Regions from separate parts of the Bradyrhizobium sp. WYCCWR 12699 genome, predicted to be linked through region 4. Evidence: predicted binding sites of a transcription regulator. Region 4 holds the regulator's gene; each other region holds the start of a gene.
What was found. Region 4 encodes PhoB, which activates phosphate uptake and scavenging genes when phosphate is short. Its sites were predicted from a motif close to TGTCATNNANCTGTCAT; they were not measured.

Region 1 (4,225 bases), on a different contig from region 4:
GGTGCCGGGCGACCAGGCGTTCACGCCGCTGTCCGAGAGCAAGTGTGCGCTGCTCAAGAAGTAAGATGACCGCCCGCAGGCCTTGAAGGCTTGCGGGCGACTTTCAAGGGAACGCCGAAGGGACCGGGTGCGGGATCGATGCAGGCTCTATACGCTCAGCTACTGGTGGGACTGATCAACGGCTCGTTCTACGCGCTGCTCAGTCTCGGGCTCGCCGTGATCTTCGGCATGCTCAACATCATCAATTTCGCCCATGGCGCGCTCTACATGATGGGCGCCTTCGTCGCCTATTTCCTGCTCAACCTCGGCGGCATCAACTATTGGTGGGCGCTGTTGCTGGCCCCCATCATCGTCGGCATCTTCGGCATGATCCTGGAACGGACCATGCTGCAATGGCTGACCGGGCTCGACCACCTCTACGGCCTGCTGCTGACCTTCGGTATCGCGCTGATCGTGCAGGGCGTGTTCCAGAACTATTTCGGCTCGTCCGGCCTGCCTTACGCCATTCCGGACCAGCTCAAGGGCGGCATGAACCTCGGTTTCATGTTCCTGCCGATCTATCGCGGCTGGGTGGTCGTGTTCTCGCTGGTCGTGTGTCTGGCGACCTGGTTCTTGATCGAGAAGACGCAGCTTGGCGCTTACCTGCGCGCCGCCACCGAAAATCCGACGCTGGTGCGCGCCTTCGGCATCAACGTGCCGCGCATGATCACGCTCACTTATGGCCTCGGCGTCGGTCTCGCCGCGCTGGCCGGCGTGCTCTCGGCGCCGATCAACCAGGTGCGGCCGCTGATGGGCGCCGACCTCATCATCGTCGTGTTCGCCGTGGTCGTGATCGGCGGCATGGGATCGATCATGGGCTCCATCATCACCGGCTTCGCGCTCGGGGTGATCGAGGGGCTGACCAAATATTTCTACCCTGAGGCCTCCAATACCGTCGTGTTCGTGCTGATGGTGCTGGTGCTCCTGGTGAAGCCAACGGGATTGACGGGAAGGGCGGCCTGATATGACAACCCTGACGGACAACACGCTGCCGGCAACCCCGCGCGCGATGCGCGACGAGATGATCGTTTTCGTGGTGATGGCGCTGGTATTGGCATCGGTGCCATTCACGGGCGTCTACCCGTTCTTCGTGATGCAGGCGCTGTGCTTTGCGTTGCTCGCTTGCGCCTTCAATCTCTTGATCGGCTACGGCGGCCTGCTGTCGTTCGGCCACGCGATGTTCCTGGGGACGGCCGGCTATTGCAGCGCCCATGCGCTGAAGGTGTGGGCGTTGCCGCCCGAGCTCGGCATCCTCGTCGGCATCGCCGCGGCTTTCGTGCTCTCGCTCATCACGGGTTTCATCTCGATCCGCCGCCAGGGCATCTACTTCTCGATGATCACGCTGGCGCTGTCGCAGCTCTTGTACTTCATCTACCTCCAGGCCCCCTTCACCCACGGTGAGGACGGCATCCAGGGCATCCCGCAGGGGCGCATGTTCGGGATCTTCGATCTGTCCAAGCCGACGGTGCTGTATTACGTCGTGCTGGTCGGGTTCCTCGCCGGCTTCCTCCTGATCTTCCGCATCATCAACTCGCCGTTCGGCGAGGTCCTAAAGGCGATCCGCGAGAACGAGCCGCGGGCGATCTCGCTCGGCTACCGGACCGACCAGTACAAGTTCCTGGCCTTCGTGCTGTCAGGCACGCTGGCCGGTTTTGCCGGTGCGCTGAAGGTGTTCGTGGCGCAGAACGCCTCGCTTACCGACGTCCATTGGTCGATGTCCGGTGAGGTCGTGCTGATGACGCTGGTCGGCGGCCTCGGCACTATCTTCGGCCCCGTGGTCGGCGCCTTCGTGATCATTGCCATGCAGCAATATCTGGCGGGTTTCGGCCAATGGGTGACGGTGATCCAGGGCTCGATCTTCGTGATCTGCGTGCTCACCTTCCGCCGCGGCGTGATCGGTGAAATCGCGCATTACTTCCGGCGATCGCTCTAAGTCATTGATTTGAAGTGAGTTTACCTGCCGCGTGAAAGCGGTGGATGATCCGGCTCCGCGGGCGTGAGATGACACGCGCGCGGATCGAAAATGGTCTATGACAGTTTCATGACGGCCCCTCCGGCCGGGCCATTTCCAACCGGTAGCCTATCCCCATGATGCGATGGTTTCGCGCTTTCCTGCCCAAGGAAGAACGGTTCTTCGACCTGTTCGACCGACATGCCCAGACGGTGATCCAGGGTTCGATCGCGCTCCAGGGCATGCTCAACGGGGGCGAGGAAACGCCGGTCTACTGCCAGCGCGTCAACCAGTTCGAGAACGACGCCGACAACATCACCCGCGAGGTGCTGACGGCGGTGCGCCGCACCTTCATCACCCCGTTCGACCGGGGTGACATCAAGAACCTCATCACCTCGCTGGACGACGCCATCGACCAGATGCAGCAGACCGCCAAGGCCGTGATGCTGTTCGAGGTCCGCAGCTTCGAGCCGCCGATGCGTGAGATCGGCGGACTTCTGATCGAATGCGCCAATCTGGTCGGCCGTGCGCTGCCGCTGATGCAATCGATCGGCCCGAACGTGGCCATGCTGACCGCGATCACGGAAGAGCTGGGCAAGCTGGAAGGCCGTGTCGACGATCTCCACGACATCGGCCTGAAGGAGCTGTTTCTCAAGCATCGTGACGGCAATGCGATGGACTTCATCGTCGGCGTCGAGATCTATGATCATCTGGAGAAGGTCGCCGACCGTTTCGACGACGTTGCGAACGAGATCAACAGCATCGTCATCGAGCAAGTGTAGGGCAGGATTGCTGTGGACGCCGCGTTGGGTCTTCCCGTCCTGGTCGGTTTGATCGCCGTCGCGCTGCTGTTCGACTTCCTGAACGGCCTGCATGACGCCGCCAATTCGATCGCGACCATCGTCTCGACCCGCGTGTTGCGGCCGCAATTCGCGGTGTTCTGGGCCGCGTTCTTCAATTTCGTCGCCTTCATGGTGTTCGGGCTGCACGTCGCCCAGACCATCGGGACCGGCATCATCGATCCCGCGATCGTCGACGCCCAGGTGATCTTCGCGGCGCTGGTCGGCGCCATCGTCTGGAACCTCGTGACCTGGGCGCTCGGCATCCCATCCTCGTCGTCCCACGCGCTGATCGGCGGGTTATTCGGTGCGGGCGTGGCCAAAGCCGGGATCTCCGCGGCGGTCTGGAGCGGATTGTCCAAGACGGTCATTGCGATCGTGCTGTCTCCGCTCGTCGGCTTCGTGCTTGCGATGGTGCTGGTTGCGATCGTGTCCTGGGCGTCGGTGCGCTCGACGCCGTTCGCGGTCGATCGCGCCTTCCGCATCCTGCAGTTCGCCTCGGCCTCGCTCTATTCGCTCGGCCATGGCGGCAACGACGCGCAGAAGACCATGGGCATCATCGCCGTGCTGCTCTATTCGCAGGGCCATCTCGGCGGCGAATTCTTCGTACCATTCTGGGTGGTGCTGTCGTGCCAGGCGGCGATGGCGATGGGCACCTTGATGGGCGGCTGGCGCATCGTCCGCACCATGGGCCTGCGCATCACCAAACTGACGCCGATGCAGGGCTTTTGCGCCGAGACGGGGGGCGCCGCGACCCTGTTCATGGCGACCTTCCTCGGGGTTCCCGTCTCGACCACCCACACCATCACCGGCGCGATCGTCGGCGTCGGCGCCGCCCGCCGCCTTTCGGCGGTGCGCTGGAACGTCGCCAGCTCGATCGTCTATGCCTGGGTCATCACGATGCCGGCGTCCGCCATCGTCGCGGCGCTGACCTGGTGGGCGGTCAAGATCTTCGTCAAGTAACCAGCTTCAGCCCGACGATCCCGGCGACGATCAGCCCGATGCTGGCAAGACGCAGGGCCGTGGCCGGCTCGCCGAACAGGATGATGCCGAGCGTCGCGGTGCCGACCGCACCGATCCCGGTCCATACCGCATAGGCGGTTCCGACGGGCAGCGATTTGAGGGCGAGGCCGAGCAGGATGACGCTGCCGGCCATGGCTGCGAGCGTGACGACGGACGGAACAAGCTTGCTGAAGCCTTCTGTGTATTTCAGGCCGATCGCCCAGGTAATCTCGAGAAGTCCGGCGACGAACAGGATGCTCCAGGCCATGACGACCCTCCGTTCAAGGCAGGGTCGTCCCCGCGGGCTGATGTGTTGATGAGCGGGAAGGTCGTCCTTCCCCAGGATTGATCGTCAAGCCGATATGGGGCTGGCCGAAGGGCTCCGCAATCGCCA
Region 2 (4,225 bases), 250 kb from region 4:
GCGCGTAGCTGGCATAGCCCGCCGTCACCTGCGGCACCACCGCGAAGCGCATGCAGGACAACCAGCTGGCGCCGGTGGAGCGGATGCCCTCGACCGGCTTCATGTCGGCGTTCTCGACGATCTCCGAGAACAGCTTTCCGAGCGCGCCGGTCGAATGGATCGCGATCGCGAGCACGCCGGCCATCGGACCGAGCCCAAAGGCGATGACGAACACCAGCGCGAAGACGATGCCGGGGACGGTGCGGGCGAATTCGAGCAGGCGCCGGACGACGAAGCGCAGCCAGGGCGCGGGCGAGGTGTTCTCGGCCGCGAAGAAGTTGAGGCAAAATGCGACAGTCGCGCCGATCAGCGTGCCGACATAGGAGATCAGCAGGGTCTCGCCCAGCATCTTCAGCCATTTGCGCCAGCCCCACAGCCACTCGCCGACATCGGTCCAGACGCGCTGGCCGCTGTCGAGCGTGAGGATGCGGTCGAAATAGCTGACGAAATTGCCGAAATAGGTGAACAGCGTACGCAGATTCACTTCCGCGCCGATCGCGGCGAGAACCAGCGCCGCGCCGAAGACCACGATTCCCAGCAGCAGGCGGAGCCGCTTGCGCCCGACCGCCCGGCGATAGGCGGCGTCGAGCACGGCGAGCCGCTGGGCGGGGAGGATCGAAACCGCTGTCGTCATCGGCTTGAGATGGTCCCGTCAAAGAAAGAGCCGGGTCCAGGGACCCGGCTCAGGTGCGTTGTCCCGATACTCAGGACGCCTTCTTCTTGCGCAGCGCGTCGACGAACTTGATCAGCTCGATCGTGCCATCCCAGTCCTTGGTGGTGGCGTGGTTGAACCCCTTCTTCTGGCCGTCCTGGAGGCGATCGAACGCCGCCTTGTCCTTCGCCGGCGCATCGAAGAACGCCTTCGCGATGGCCGCCTTGGCGTCATCAGGCAGGTCGGAATTGTAGGCGTAGGGACCGTTGATGATGGGTGCGGACTTGTGGATGATCCGGAAGTCGTCCTTCTTCATCGCCGAGCCGTCGGCATTCTTCAGCATGCCCTTGGTCAGCATCTGCGCCAGCGTCGAATCGTCGTCGGTGGTCCACTGGTTGGCCGCGACGTCGACCGTTCCTTGCGACAGGGCCAGCATCGCGTTCTCGTGGCTGCCGGTGAAGACGACCTTGCTGAAATAGCCCTCGGCATCGTGGATGCCCATCTTGTCGAGCTCGAAGCGCGGCACGTTGTTGCCGGAGGTCGAGTTGGGATCGACGAGGCCGAGGTTCTTGCCCTTGAGGTCGTCGATCTTCTTGTAGGCGCTGCTCGCCTTGACGAAGAACACCGAATAGTAACCGGTGGAGCCGTCGGCGTTGATGTCGTTGGCGAAGGCGTCGGTCTTGACGCCGGTCAGGCGGGCACGCGCGAACGAGGCCGAGCCGTAGCTGGCGATGTGGATGTTGCCGGCGCGCTGGCCTTCGATGACGGCGGCGTAGTCATTGGCGATGCGCAGCGTGACCTTCACGCCCAGCTCCTTCGAAAGATAGCTCATGAACGGCGCCCAGCGCTCGGTGACGCCGGAAGCGTTCTCAGCCGGAACGACGGCGAAGGTCAGCTCGGGATATTTGGCCTTCCAGTCGTCGGCGGAGGCGGAGGCCGTGAACGCAAGCGCGGCGGCGCCGGCGAGAACCAGTCTGCGAGTGATCATGTTACCCTCTTCATCGGTTGGGGTCGGTTGACGCAAAGATTTGCAACTAAACGAATGGATCAGGCGGCCGCGGCCGTTCCGAGCGCGGGCACGCCAGCGGGCACTGGCACGGGCATCGCGCCCATGACGTCGGCGGCTTCGAGATCGTAGAGCTCGCGGGCGACGTGGTCGGTCAGCGCGGACGGCGCGCCGTCGAACACCACGCGCCCCTGCGCCATGCCGATCAGGCGGTCGCAATAGCTGCGCGCCAGATCGAGCGAATGCAGGTTGCAGAGCACCGTGATGCCGAAATGCTTGTTGATGCGCAGCAGTGCATCCATCACGATCTTGGTGTTGCGCGGATCGAGCGAGGCGATCGGCTCGTCTGCAAGGATGATGTCGGGCTGCTGTACCAGCGCACGGGCGATCGCGACGCGCTGCTGCTGCCCCCCGGAGAGCTGGTCGGCGCGCTGCGCGGCGAGCGAAGCGATGTCGAACTGCTCGAGCGCCGACATCGCCAGCGCCTTGTCCTGCTCCGGCCAGGTTTGCGACAACGAGCGCCAAGCCGGCATCGTCGCAAGCCGCCCCATCAGGACATTGGTGAGGACATCGAGCCGGCCGACCAGGTTGAACTGCTGGAAGATCATCGCCGAGCGCGCCCGCCATTGCCGCAGCTCCTTGCCGCGCAGCGCGGTGACGTCGATGCCGTCGAACAAGATCCGTCCCTCGGTCGGCGTCACCAGGCGGTTGATGCTCCGCAGCAGAGTCGACTTGCCGGCGCCGGACCGTCCGATCACACCGACGAAGCCGCCGGGGGAGATTTGAAACGAGGCGTCGTCCACCGCGGCTTTCGCGCCGAAGCGACACGTCAGACCATCCACCACCAGCATGCAAGGCTCCAGATTAGCTGGGGCCCACCGCTAACGCCGGCGCTTAACACTTGTGTGACAGATGCGTTGCGATGCGGCGATCCTACACACCTCATCCCCTGTCATCGCCGCGTCATGACACCGTCATCAAGCCGATCGAAGAGGAACGCCCGCCTCGCATTTCGGATTCACCATGGCCGCCAAAGCGCTTTCGGTCCTGCCGACCATCGATCCCACGGCCAAGCTGCACGAGACCCGGCTCGGCGCCTACACCGAGGTCGGCGCGCGCACGAGCCTGCACGAGGTGGCGATGGGCGATTACTCCTATGTCGTGAACGACGCCCAGATCACCTACACCACCATCGGAAAATTCTGCTCGATCGCGGCGATGACGCGGATCAATCCCGGCAATCATCCGATGCACCGCGCGACGCAGGCGCATTTCACCTATCGGTCCAGCGCCTATTTCGAAGGCGAGAGCGACGATGCCGATTTCTTCGACTGGCGGCGGCAGCATCACGTTCATATCGGCCACGACGTCTGGATCGGCCACGGCGCGATCGTGCTGCCCGGCCGCAACGTCGGCACCGGCGCGGTGATTGCGGCCGGCGCCATCGTCACCAAGGACGTTCCGGCCTACACCATCGTCGCGGGCAATCCGGCCCGCATCGTGCGCCGGCGATTTTCCGAGGAGATCGCCGGAAGGCTTGCGAGGCTCGCCTGGTGGGACTGGGATCACGACAAATTGCGTGAAGCGCTGCCCGATTTCCGCAAGCTCGGGATTGAAGATTTTCTCTCGACGTATGAAGCACAGGCAGCTTCCCCTGCAAGCAAGCAAAGCGCGGTCGCGTGACAGACATTTTCCTTGAAGGCGGCCGGGCCCTGGTCGGCACTGAAATCGTCGAAACGTCATTGGCGGTGTCCGGGCAGGACATCGCAGAAGTGGACGCCTCCCGCGGCCGGGCGCGGCTGGCGATCGATGCACGAGGCCTGCTGGTGCTGCCCGGCATCGTCGACCTTCACGGCGATGCCTTCGAGCGCCAGATGATGCCGCGCGCCGGCGTCGACTTCCCGATCGACGTCGCGCTCGCCGACAGCGACCGCCAGGCCATCAGTAACGGCATCACCACCGTATTTCACGCCGCGACCTGTTCGTGGGAGCCGGGCCTGCGCAGCAGCGACAATGCGCGCGGGCTGATGGAGGCGATCGAGCGGCAGCGCCCGCAATTCGCCGCCGACACCCGCTTCCATCTCAGGCACGAAACCTACAATCTCGAGGCCGAAGCCGAGATCGCGCAATGGCTCAGCGAAGGTCGTGTCGACCTGTTCGCCTTCAACGACCACATGGACGGCACGGTCGCCGACATGGCCAAGCCGCGCAAGCGCAACCGCATGGTGGAGCGCACCGGGCTGTCGGGCGAAGAATTCGACCGGCTGGTCGAGCGCGTGGTCTCGCGTGCCGACGAGGTGCCCGCTTCGGTGTCGCGGCTGGCCGCCGCGGCCCGCGCGGCCGAGGTGCGGATGCTCTCGCACGACGACGCGACGCCGGCGATGCGCCGGGAGTTTCGCGAGCTCGGCGCCGACATCGCGGAGTTTCCGATCAACGAGGAAACGGCGCAGGCGGCGGCAAGCCACGGCGATGCCATCGTCTATGGCGCGCCGAACGTCGTGCGCGGCGGCAGCCACACCGGCTGGACC
Region 3 (4,225 bases), 410 kb from region 4:
TTTTCCGTCTCGACCAGCCCGCGCACGAACAATTTTTGCATTACGACGACGACGAACACCGGCGGCAGCATGGCCAGCACGGCGGTCGCCATCACGATCGGCCATTCGGTCAGCGCGTCGGTGGTGGTGATCATCTTGCGGATGCCGACCTGGATGGTCTGCATGTCGTCGCGGGTGGTGATGAGCAGCGGCCAGAGATATTGATTCCAGCCGAGGATGAACAGGATCACGAACAGCGCCGCCATGTTGGTGCGCGACAGCGGCAGCAGCGTATCCCAGAAGAAGCGCAGGGGGCCGGCGCCGTCGATGCGCGAGGCCTCCAGGAGTTCGTCCGGCACGGTCATGAAGAACTGGCGGAACAGCAGCGTCGCCGTGGCCGAGGCGATCAGCGGCAGCGCGAGGCCCGCATAGCTGTCGAGCATGTGCAAGTCGGCGACGATCTTGTAGGTCGGATAGATGCGCACCTCGACCGGCAGCATCAGGGTGATGAAGATCAGCCAGAAGATCGGCATGCGGAGCGGAAAGCGGAAATAAACGATCGCATAGGCCGAGATGATCGAGATCGCGATCTTGCCGATTGCGATCATCAGCGCCATTACCAGCGAGTTCAGCATCATGTGGCCGACCGGCTCGCGGGTCGAGCCGCTCGTGCCGACGAAGATGGTCTGGTAGTAAGTATCGAAGAAATGACCGCCGGGCAGCAGCGACATCTGCCCGTTCGCGATCAGCGCGTTCTCCTGCGTCGAGGCGATGATCGCGATGTAGACCGGGAACGCGACGATCGCGATCCCGATCCAGAGGATGACGTGGGCGACATAGCGCCGAAAGCCCTCTTCCTCGACCATCAGTACGTCACCTTGCGTTCGACGAAGCGGAACTGGATGCCGGTGAGCACGATGACCATGATCATCAGGACCACCGATTGCGCCGCGGAGCTGCCGAGATTGCCGCCGAGCAGGCCGTCGGAATAGACCTTGTAGACCAGCGTTTCCGTCGACTTGCCGGGGCCGCCGCGGGTCATGGTGTCGATGATGCCGAAGGTGTCGAAGAAGGCGTAGACGATGTTGACGACCAGGAGGAAGAAGATGGTCGGCGACAGCAGCGGGAAGGTCACGGTCCAGAACCTTCGCATCGGGCGGGCACCGTCGATCGCGGCGGCTTCGAGCACGCTGCGCGGGATGCTCTGCAGGCCGGCGAGGAAGAACAGGAAATTGTAGGAGATCTGCTTCCAGGCGGCGGCGAGGATGATCAGCGTTGCGGCCTGGTCGCCGTCGAGCAGCGGATTCCAGTCGATGCCCAGGGCGCGCAGATAACGCGCGATCACGCCGAGCGAGGGATGCAGCATGAAGATCCAGAGCACGCCGACGACCGGCGGTGCCACCGCATAGGGCCAGATCAGCAGCGTGCGGTACAGCATCGAGCCGCGCAGCGGCTTGTCGGCCATGACCGCGAGCAACAGCGCGAACGACAGCGACGAGACCGCGATGGCGAACGAGAAGAAGAAGGTGCGGAGGATCGATTCGAAATAGGCGGAATCCCCGAACAGCTCGACGTAATTTTCGAACCAGACGAAGGTGGTCGACAGACCGAAGGCGTCCTGCTGCAGGAAGGACTGGATCACGGCCTGCAGGGCCGGCCAGTAGAAGAAAATCAGGACGATCGCGAGCTGCGGCGCAACGAGCGCATACGGCAACAGCTTTGATTGGAAAATGGCTTGCTTTTGCATGATGCCCGCAGGAGTGGCAGGCCGGGTTGCCCGGCCTGCCATCCGTGACCTTACTTGACGGCGGTCTTTTCGAACTGACGCAGCATGGTGTTGCCGCGCTCGACGGCCGCGTCCAGCGCCTGCTTGGCGGTCTTCTTGCCGGCGAGCGCCTGCTCGATCTCTTCCGCCCAGACGTCACGCAGCTGAACCATGTTGCCGAGGCGGAGGCCGCGGGAGTTCTCGGTCGGCTCCTTGTTGGTCAGCTCGAGCAGCGGGGTCTCGAGATAGGGCTGGTCCTTGTAGAACCCTTCCGCCTTGGCCTTCTCGTAAGCCGCCTTGGTGATCGGCAGGTAGCCCGAGGCCTTGTGGATATAGACCTGGCGATCGGTGTCCGAGAGGAAGGTCAGGAATTTTGCAACGCCCTTGTACTCCTCGGCCGGCTTGCCGCCCATGACCCAGAGCGAAGCGCCGCCGATGATGGAGTTCTGCGGCGCGCCCTTCGCGTCGGGGTAATAGGGCATCGGCACCGCGGTGAAGGCGAACTTGGCCTGCGCCTTGACGTTGCCGAAGAATGCCGACGAGGTCAGATAGAGCGGACATTCGCCCGAGGTGAAGCGGCCCTCGCCGGTGTTGGTGCGGCCGGCATAATCGTAGGTCTTGTCCTTCTGCAGCTCGACCAGCTTCTCGAGATGCTTGACCTGGAGCGGACCATTGAACTCGAGCTTGGTGTCGAAGCCGTCGAGGCCGTTGGCCTTGCTCGACAGCGGCACGTTGTGCCAGGCGGAGAGCTGCTCGAGATTGACCCAGGTGACCCAGGAATTGGAGAACCCGCAGGTCGCATGACCGTTGTCATGGAGCTTCTTGGCGGCCTCAAACGTTTCGGGCCAGGTCTTTGGGATCGCGACATTGGCCTTCTTCAGCTCGTCGAGATTGACCCACATGACGGTCGACGACGAGTTGAAGGGGAACGAGAGCATCTCGCCCTTCGAGGTGGAGTAGTAGCCGGTGATGGCGGGCAGGTAGATCTTGGGATCGAACTTTTCGCCGGCCTCGGCCATCAGCTTGTAGACGGGCTTCACGGCGCCGGTCGCGGCCATCATGGTGGCGGTGCCGACCTCGAACACCTGCATGATGTGCGGCGCGTTGCCGGCGCGGAACGCCGCGATGCCGGCATTCATCGTATCGGCGTAGTTGCCCTTGTAGGTCGGGATCACCTTGTAATCGCTCTGCGACGCGTTGAAGTCGTTGGCGAGCTTGACGATGACGTCGTTGTTGGCGCCGGTCATCGCGTGCCACCACTGGATCTCGGTCACGGCCAATGCCGGCGAGGCGCCGAGACCAACCGTGAGTGCAACAGCAGCAGCCGTGCCAAAATGTCGAAGAGCCATCAAGAAAACCTCCCTTGCCCGTCACTAAAGAAGCGCTTGCGCTAGCAGTGCCATATGACGTTCACATGACTGTGTAAGCGGGAGAAACGAAAGCAGCAAGCGCTGCTAAATGGGAAGTCGTCAAATAGGCGAAGACGCCACAGCCAGCCTCCTCCGTTCGCGGTGCACTATCGTGCCCGCGCCGCAGTGCGGCATCATTCGTTGGACGGAGGTGGCCTCTACCGCTTGCGCTCGGGGCCGCAGACCGTGCCCTTTTCGACCATCGCGTCGATCTCCGCCCTGGAGTAGCCGAACTCGCCCAGCACCTCGGCTGCGTGCTGGCTGAATTTCGGCGGCAGCCGGCGCAGGCTCGGCTTGCTGCGGTCGAGCCGGATCGGGGAGGCGACGCCCTTGTACCAGTCCTTCTCGATGATATCGCCGCGCGCGATCGTGTGCGGATTGGTCAGAGCCTGGTCGATCTTCTGCACGGGCCCCGCGGGCAGGCCCGCGGCGAGCAGGCGATTGCACAGCGGCTCGGCCTCGTGCTGGCGGAACACGGCAGCAAGCTCGGCGCGCAGCGCCTCGCGGTTGGCGATGCGGTCCTTGTTGCGGGCAAAGCGCGGATCGGTGCCCAGCTCGGGCTTGCCGATCTCCTTGGCGAGCTTGCGGAAGGTGCCGTCATTGCCGACGCCGATGAAGATGTTGTCGGTTTTCGTCGGGAAGATCGCGTAAGGCACGAGGTTCGGGTGCTCGTTGCCGGTGAGCGAGGGCGGCTTGCCATGCATGAAATAATTCGCGGTGTGCGGATGCATTATGGCAAGGCCGGTCTCGTACAGCGTGGTCTCGAGGAATTGGCCCTGGCCCGAACGCTGCCGCTCCGACAGCGCCATCAGGATGCCGATCGCCGCATAAAGGCCGGTGGTGATGTCGACCAAGGGCACGCCGATCCGCATCGGCCCGCTCTCGGGCGAGCCGGTCGCGGCGATCATGCCGGTCATGGCCTGGATGATGGCGTCATAGCCGGGATTGCCGCCGCGCGGACCGTCGGCGCCGAAGCCGCAGATCCGGCAATGCACGAGACGCGGGAATTTCCTACTGAGGACGTCGTTGCCGATGCCCCATTTCTCCAGCGTGCCCGGCTTGAAATTCTCGA
Region 4 (4,225 bases):
GGTGACGATCAGGGGCGGCAGGAAGCGCACGACATTGTCGCCGGCGCCGACGGTCAGCAGCTTCTCGTCGCGCAAGGCGGCCACGAGATCGCCCGAGGGCACGACGGCCTTGATGCCGATCAGGAGGCCCTCGCCGCGCACTTCGCTGACGATGTCGGGGTGACGGTCGATCACTGAGGCGAGCTTCTGCTTGAGCAGCAGCGACATCTTCTGCACGTGGTCGAAGAAGCCTGGCTTGAGCATGACGTCGAGCACGGCGTTGGCCGCGGAGATCGCCAGCGGATTGCCGCCGAAGGTCGAGCCGTGGGAGCCCGGCCCCATGCCGGCCGCCGCATCCGCGGTCGCCAGCACCGCGCCGATCGGGAAGCCGCCGCCGAGCGCCTTGGCCAGCGACATCACGTCAGGCGTCACGCCGGTACGCCGATAGGCGAACAGATCGCCGCTGCGGCCCATGCCGGTCTGCACCTCGTCGAAGGCGAGCAGCAGGCCCTTCTCGTCGCAAAGCTGGCGCAGCGCCTTGAGGAAATTGGGCGGTGCCGAGCGCACGCCGCCCTCGCCCTGGATCGGCTCGATCAGGATGCCGGCGGTGTTGGGGCCGATCGCCTTCTTGACGGCTTCGAGGTCGCCATGCGGCACCTGGTCGAAGCCGTCCATCGGCGGTCCAAAGCCTTCGAGATATTTTGCAGAACCGGTCGCAGCCAAGGTCGCCAGCGTGCGGCCGTGGAAGGCGCCTTCGAAGGTGATGATGCGATAACGTTCCGGATGGCCCTTGGAGAAGTGATGATGGCGGACCAGCTTGATCACGCCCTCCAGCGCCTCGGCGCCGGAATTGCAGAAGAACACGAAGTCCGCAAAGCTCTCGTTGCACAGGCGCGCGGCGAGCTTCTCGCCGTCCGGGCTCTGGAACAGGTTCGACATGTGCCACAGCTTCGTCGCCTGCTCCTGCAACGCCTTGACCAGCGCGGGATGGGCGTGGCCAAGCGCGTTCACAGCGACGCCCGAGGTGAAATCGAGATAGCGATCGCCATTGGTCGCGATCAGCCAGCAGCCTTCGCCGCGCTCAAAACCGAGGTTGGCCCTGGCGAAAACGGGGAGCAAATGCGGGGCTACGCTGTTAGTCATGACGGTCACTTGATGTTGCGGACGGTGTGAGGCGTGCATTGCGCAACGCACCATTGACCGGCCCGGAAAACGAAACGTGCCGCCTTTTAAGGGCGGCACGCGGGACTATCTTAGGCCTGGTGAAACGGGTGTCAATGCCGCCCGAAAGCCTCGGGAAACGCAGATTCCGTAGTCTTGCGGTGGCGATTTTGCGGGTTTTACACCACGGAACATGTGGAAGCGAGTCGGCGGACTCTTGCGCGTGAGTCACGCCATATTGTAGCGTTTGGGCTGTCAGATACGACATCTCGTGCAGCAGTTCTGATCCCAAGAGTCCTCATGTACCGGCGTAAACGTTCGGGCGCGAGTAGCGCGCCCGGCGAGCCTTAAGGGATTCTGACGGCACGGGTTTTTGAGGCTTAGGCATTCGCCGCACGGACCGCCAGGATGGCAGAAGTGCAGCGAGGGAAAGGGTGCAATGACGGTTTTGACCTGGTCCGACGATCGCGTCGAGCAGCTGAAAAAGCTCTGGGAGGCCGGATTGTCGGCCAGCCAGATCGCAGCAGAGCTCGGCAATGTGACCCGCAATGCCGTGATCGGCAAAGTGCACAGGCTCGGCCTGTCCGGCCGCGCCAAGAGCCCTTCGTCGGCCGCGCCGCGGCCGCGCAAGGCACGCCCGGCGCAGCACATGATGCGGGTGACCCGCCCCATTGCGCGCGGCAACACCGCACTGGCGCAGGCCTTCGAGGTCGAAGTCGAGGCCGAACCGGTCACCTACGACAACGTGGTGCCGATGAGCCAGCGGCTGTCGCTGCTCGAGCTCAACGAGGCGACCTGCCACTGGCCGGTCGGCGATCCCTCGAGCCCGGATTTCTTCTTCTGCGGCGGCAAGGCGCTGTCCGGCCTGCCCTACTGCGCCCAGCATTCGCGCGTGGCGTATCAGCCGGCAGCGGATCGCCGGCGCGCACCGGCGAAGCCGGGCCCGCGGTAAACACGGTCTCAGGCATCGAGACGAAAAAGCGCGCCAGCTGGCGCGCTTTTTGTTGGATTACGGAAGCAGGTCCTACGTCTGCTCCGCCTTCGCAAAGCGATCATCCAGCGCATAGCCGGCGCCGCGGACGGTGCGGATCGGGTCCTGCTCGCGGCCGAGATTGAGCAGCTTGCGCAGGCGACCGATATGGACGTCGACGGTACGCTCGTCGATGTAGATGTCGCGGCCCCAGACGCTGTCGAGCAGCTGCTCGCGCGAGAACACGCGGCCGGGATGCTCCAGGAAGAACTCCAGAAGCCGATATTCGGTCGGGCCGAGATCGATCGGGCGGCCCGAGCGCGCCACGCGGCGCTTGTCGCGATCCAGCTCGATGTCGCCATAGGCCAGCACGGTCGCGAGCCGCTCGGGACTGGCGCGCCTGAGCAGGCCCTTCACGCGCGCCAAGAGCTCCGGCACCGAGAACGGCTTGACGATGTAGTCGTCGGCGCCGGTCGCAAGGCCGCGCACCCGCTCGCTCTCCTCGCCGCGCGCGGTGAGCATGATGATCGGCAGTTGCTTGGTCTCGGGCCGGGTGCGCAGGCGCCGGCACAGCTCGATGCCCGAGAGGCCCGGCAGCATCCAGTCGAGCACGATCAGATCGGGAATGTGCTCTTTGAGGCGGGTGTCGGCGTCGTCGCCGCGCATCACCGTCTCGACGTCATAGCCGTCGCCTTCGAGGTTGTAACGCAGAAGCTCGGTGAGAGCTTCCTCGTCCTCAACCACCATAATGCGTGCGCCCATGGTGTCGTCGCTCCTTAGGTCTTCGGATATCAAGTCTTCAGGTATTCGGGACCGTCGTGGCGAAAGTCGTCATGTCGCCCTTCGGCCGCTTGTCGGTGATCGCCTGGCCCTCGATCATGTAGAACACGGTCTCGGCGATGTTGGTGGCGTGGTCGCCGATCCGCTCGATGTTCTTGGCGCAGAACATCAGATGGATGCAGAACGAGATGTTGCGCGGATCCTCCATCATGTAGGTGAGGAGCTCGCGGAACAGCGAGGTGCAGATCGCGTCGACTTCCTCGTCGCCCTTCCACACGGCCATCGCCGCCGGCAGATCATGCGCGGCATAGGCATCCAGCACCGACTTGACCTGCTGCTGCACGAGGTCGGTCATGTGCTCGAGGCCGCGGAACAGCTTGAGCGGATGGAAGTCGGTCTCCAGCGCGGCGACGCGCTTGCCCATGTTCTTGGCGAGATCGCCGATGCGCTCGAGGTCGGTCGCAACGCGCATGGCGCCGACGATCTCGCGCAGATCCACCGCCATCGGCTGGCGGCGGGCGATGGTGAGCACGGCGCGCTCCTCGATGCGCTTCTGCAGCGCGTCGAGATCGGCGTCGATGGTGACGACGCGCTGGCCGAGCGCGACGTCGCGGCGGATCAGCGCGCCGACGGAATCGACGATCATGCGCTCGGCGATTCCGCCCATCTCGGCGACCAGGCGGGTGAGCTCCTGGAGGTCGGTGTCGAAAGCCTTTGCGGTATGTTCAGAACCCATGTTGCGTCTCCTCAGCCGAACCGGCCGGTGATGTAATCCTGCGTGCGCCGATCGCTCGGCGACGTGAAGATCTTGCTGGTGTCGTCGAACTCGATCAGCTCGCCGAGATACATGAAGGCGGTCTTGTCGGAGACGCGCGCCGCCTGCTGCATGTTGTGGGTGACGATCGCGATCGTGTAGTTCTCGGACAATTCCTGGATCAGCTCCTCGACCTTGGCGGTCGAGATCGGGTCGAGCGCCGAGCAGGGCTCGTCGAACAGGATCACTTCAGGCCGCACCGCGACGGTGCGGGCGATGCACAGGCGCTGCTGCTGGCCGCCGGACAGCGACAGGCCGGAGGCGTTGAGCTTGTCCTTGACCTCGTTCCACAGCGCGCCGCCGCGCAGCGCCTTCTCGACCCGGTCGTCCATCTCGGACTTCGAGATCTTCTCGTAGAGGCGGATGCCGAAGGCGATGTTCTCGTAGATCGTCATCGGGAACGGCGTCGGCTTCTGGAATACCATGCCGACCCGGGCGCGCAGCAGGTTGAGGTCGAGCTTGGGATCGAGGATGTTGGTGTGGTCGAGCAACAGCTGGCCGGTGGCGCGCTGTCCCGGATA

Region 1: the regulator PhoB is predicted to act here: its motif matches at 2,070-2,086, upstream of RPS27_RS27415 (DUF47 domain-containing protein).
Region 2: the regulator PhoB is predicted to act here: its motif matches at 2,659-2,675, upstream of phnC (phosphonate ABC transporter ATP-binding protein).
Region 3: the regulator PhoB is predicted to act here: its motif matches at 3,148-3,164, upstream of ugpB (sn-glycerol-3-phosphate ABC transporter substrate-binding protein UgpB).

What each region holds. Positions count from the first base shown of each region.
Region 1 is NZ_JAVTJN010000036.1:535,568-539,792, reverse strand. It holds gene RPS27_RS27430 (ABC transporter substrate-binding protein) at 1-64, shown strand, start outside; gene RPS27_RS27425 (branched-chain amino acid ABC transporter permease) at 139-1,002, shown strand; gene RPS27_RS27420 (branched-chain amino acid ABC transporter permease) at 1,004-1,972, shown strand; gene RPS27_RS27415 (DUF47 domain-containing protein) at 2,128-2,772, shown strand; gene RPS27_RS27410 (inorganic phosphate transporter) at 2,785-3,792, shown strand; gene sugE (quaternary ammonium compound efflux SMR transporter SugE) at 3,785-4,099, opposite strand.
Region 2 is NZ_JAVTJN010000030.1:22,446-26,670, forward strand. It holds gene phnE (phosphonate ABC transporter, permease protein PhnE) at 1-673, opposite strand, end outside; gene phnD (phosphonate ABC transporter substrate-binding protein) at 744-1,679, opposite strand; gene phnC (phosphonate ABC transporter ATP-binding protein) at 1,739-2,548, opposite strand; gene RPS27_RS10840 (chloramphenicol acetyltransferase) at 2,721-3,380, shown strand; gene RPS27_RS10845 (alpha-D-ribose 1-methylphosphonate 5-triphosphate diphosphatase) at 3,377-4,225, shown strand, end outside.
Region 3 is NZ_JAVTJN010000030.1:685,581-689,805, reverse strand. It holds gene ugpE (sn-glycerol-3-phosphate ABC transporter permease UgpE) at 1-845, opposite strand, end outside; gene ugpA (sn-glycerol-3-phosphate ABC transporter permease UgpA) at 845-1,726, opposite strand; gene ugpB (sn-glycerol-3-phosphate ABC transporter substrate-binding protein UgpB) at 1,777-3,093, opposite strand; gene RPS27_RS13950 (CaiB/BaiF CoA transferase family protein) at 3,312-4,225, opposite strand, start outside.
Region 4 is NZ_JAVTJN010000030.1:276,043-280,267, forward strand. It holds gene RPS27_RS12155 (aspartate aminotransferase family protein) at 1-1,122, opposite strand, end outside; gene RPS27_RS12160 (GcrA family cell cycle regulator) at 1,580-2,092, shown strand; gene phoB (phosphate regulon transcriptional regulator PhoB) at 2,165-2,872, opposite strand; gene phoU (phosphate signaling complex protein PhoU) at 2,910-3,626, opposite strand; gene pstB (phosphate ABC transporter ATP-binding protein PstB) at 3,638-4,225, opposite strand, start outside.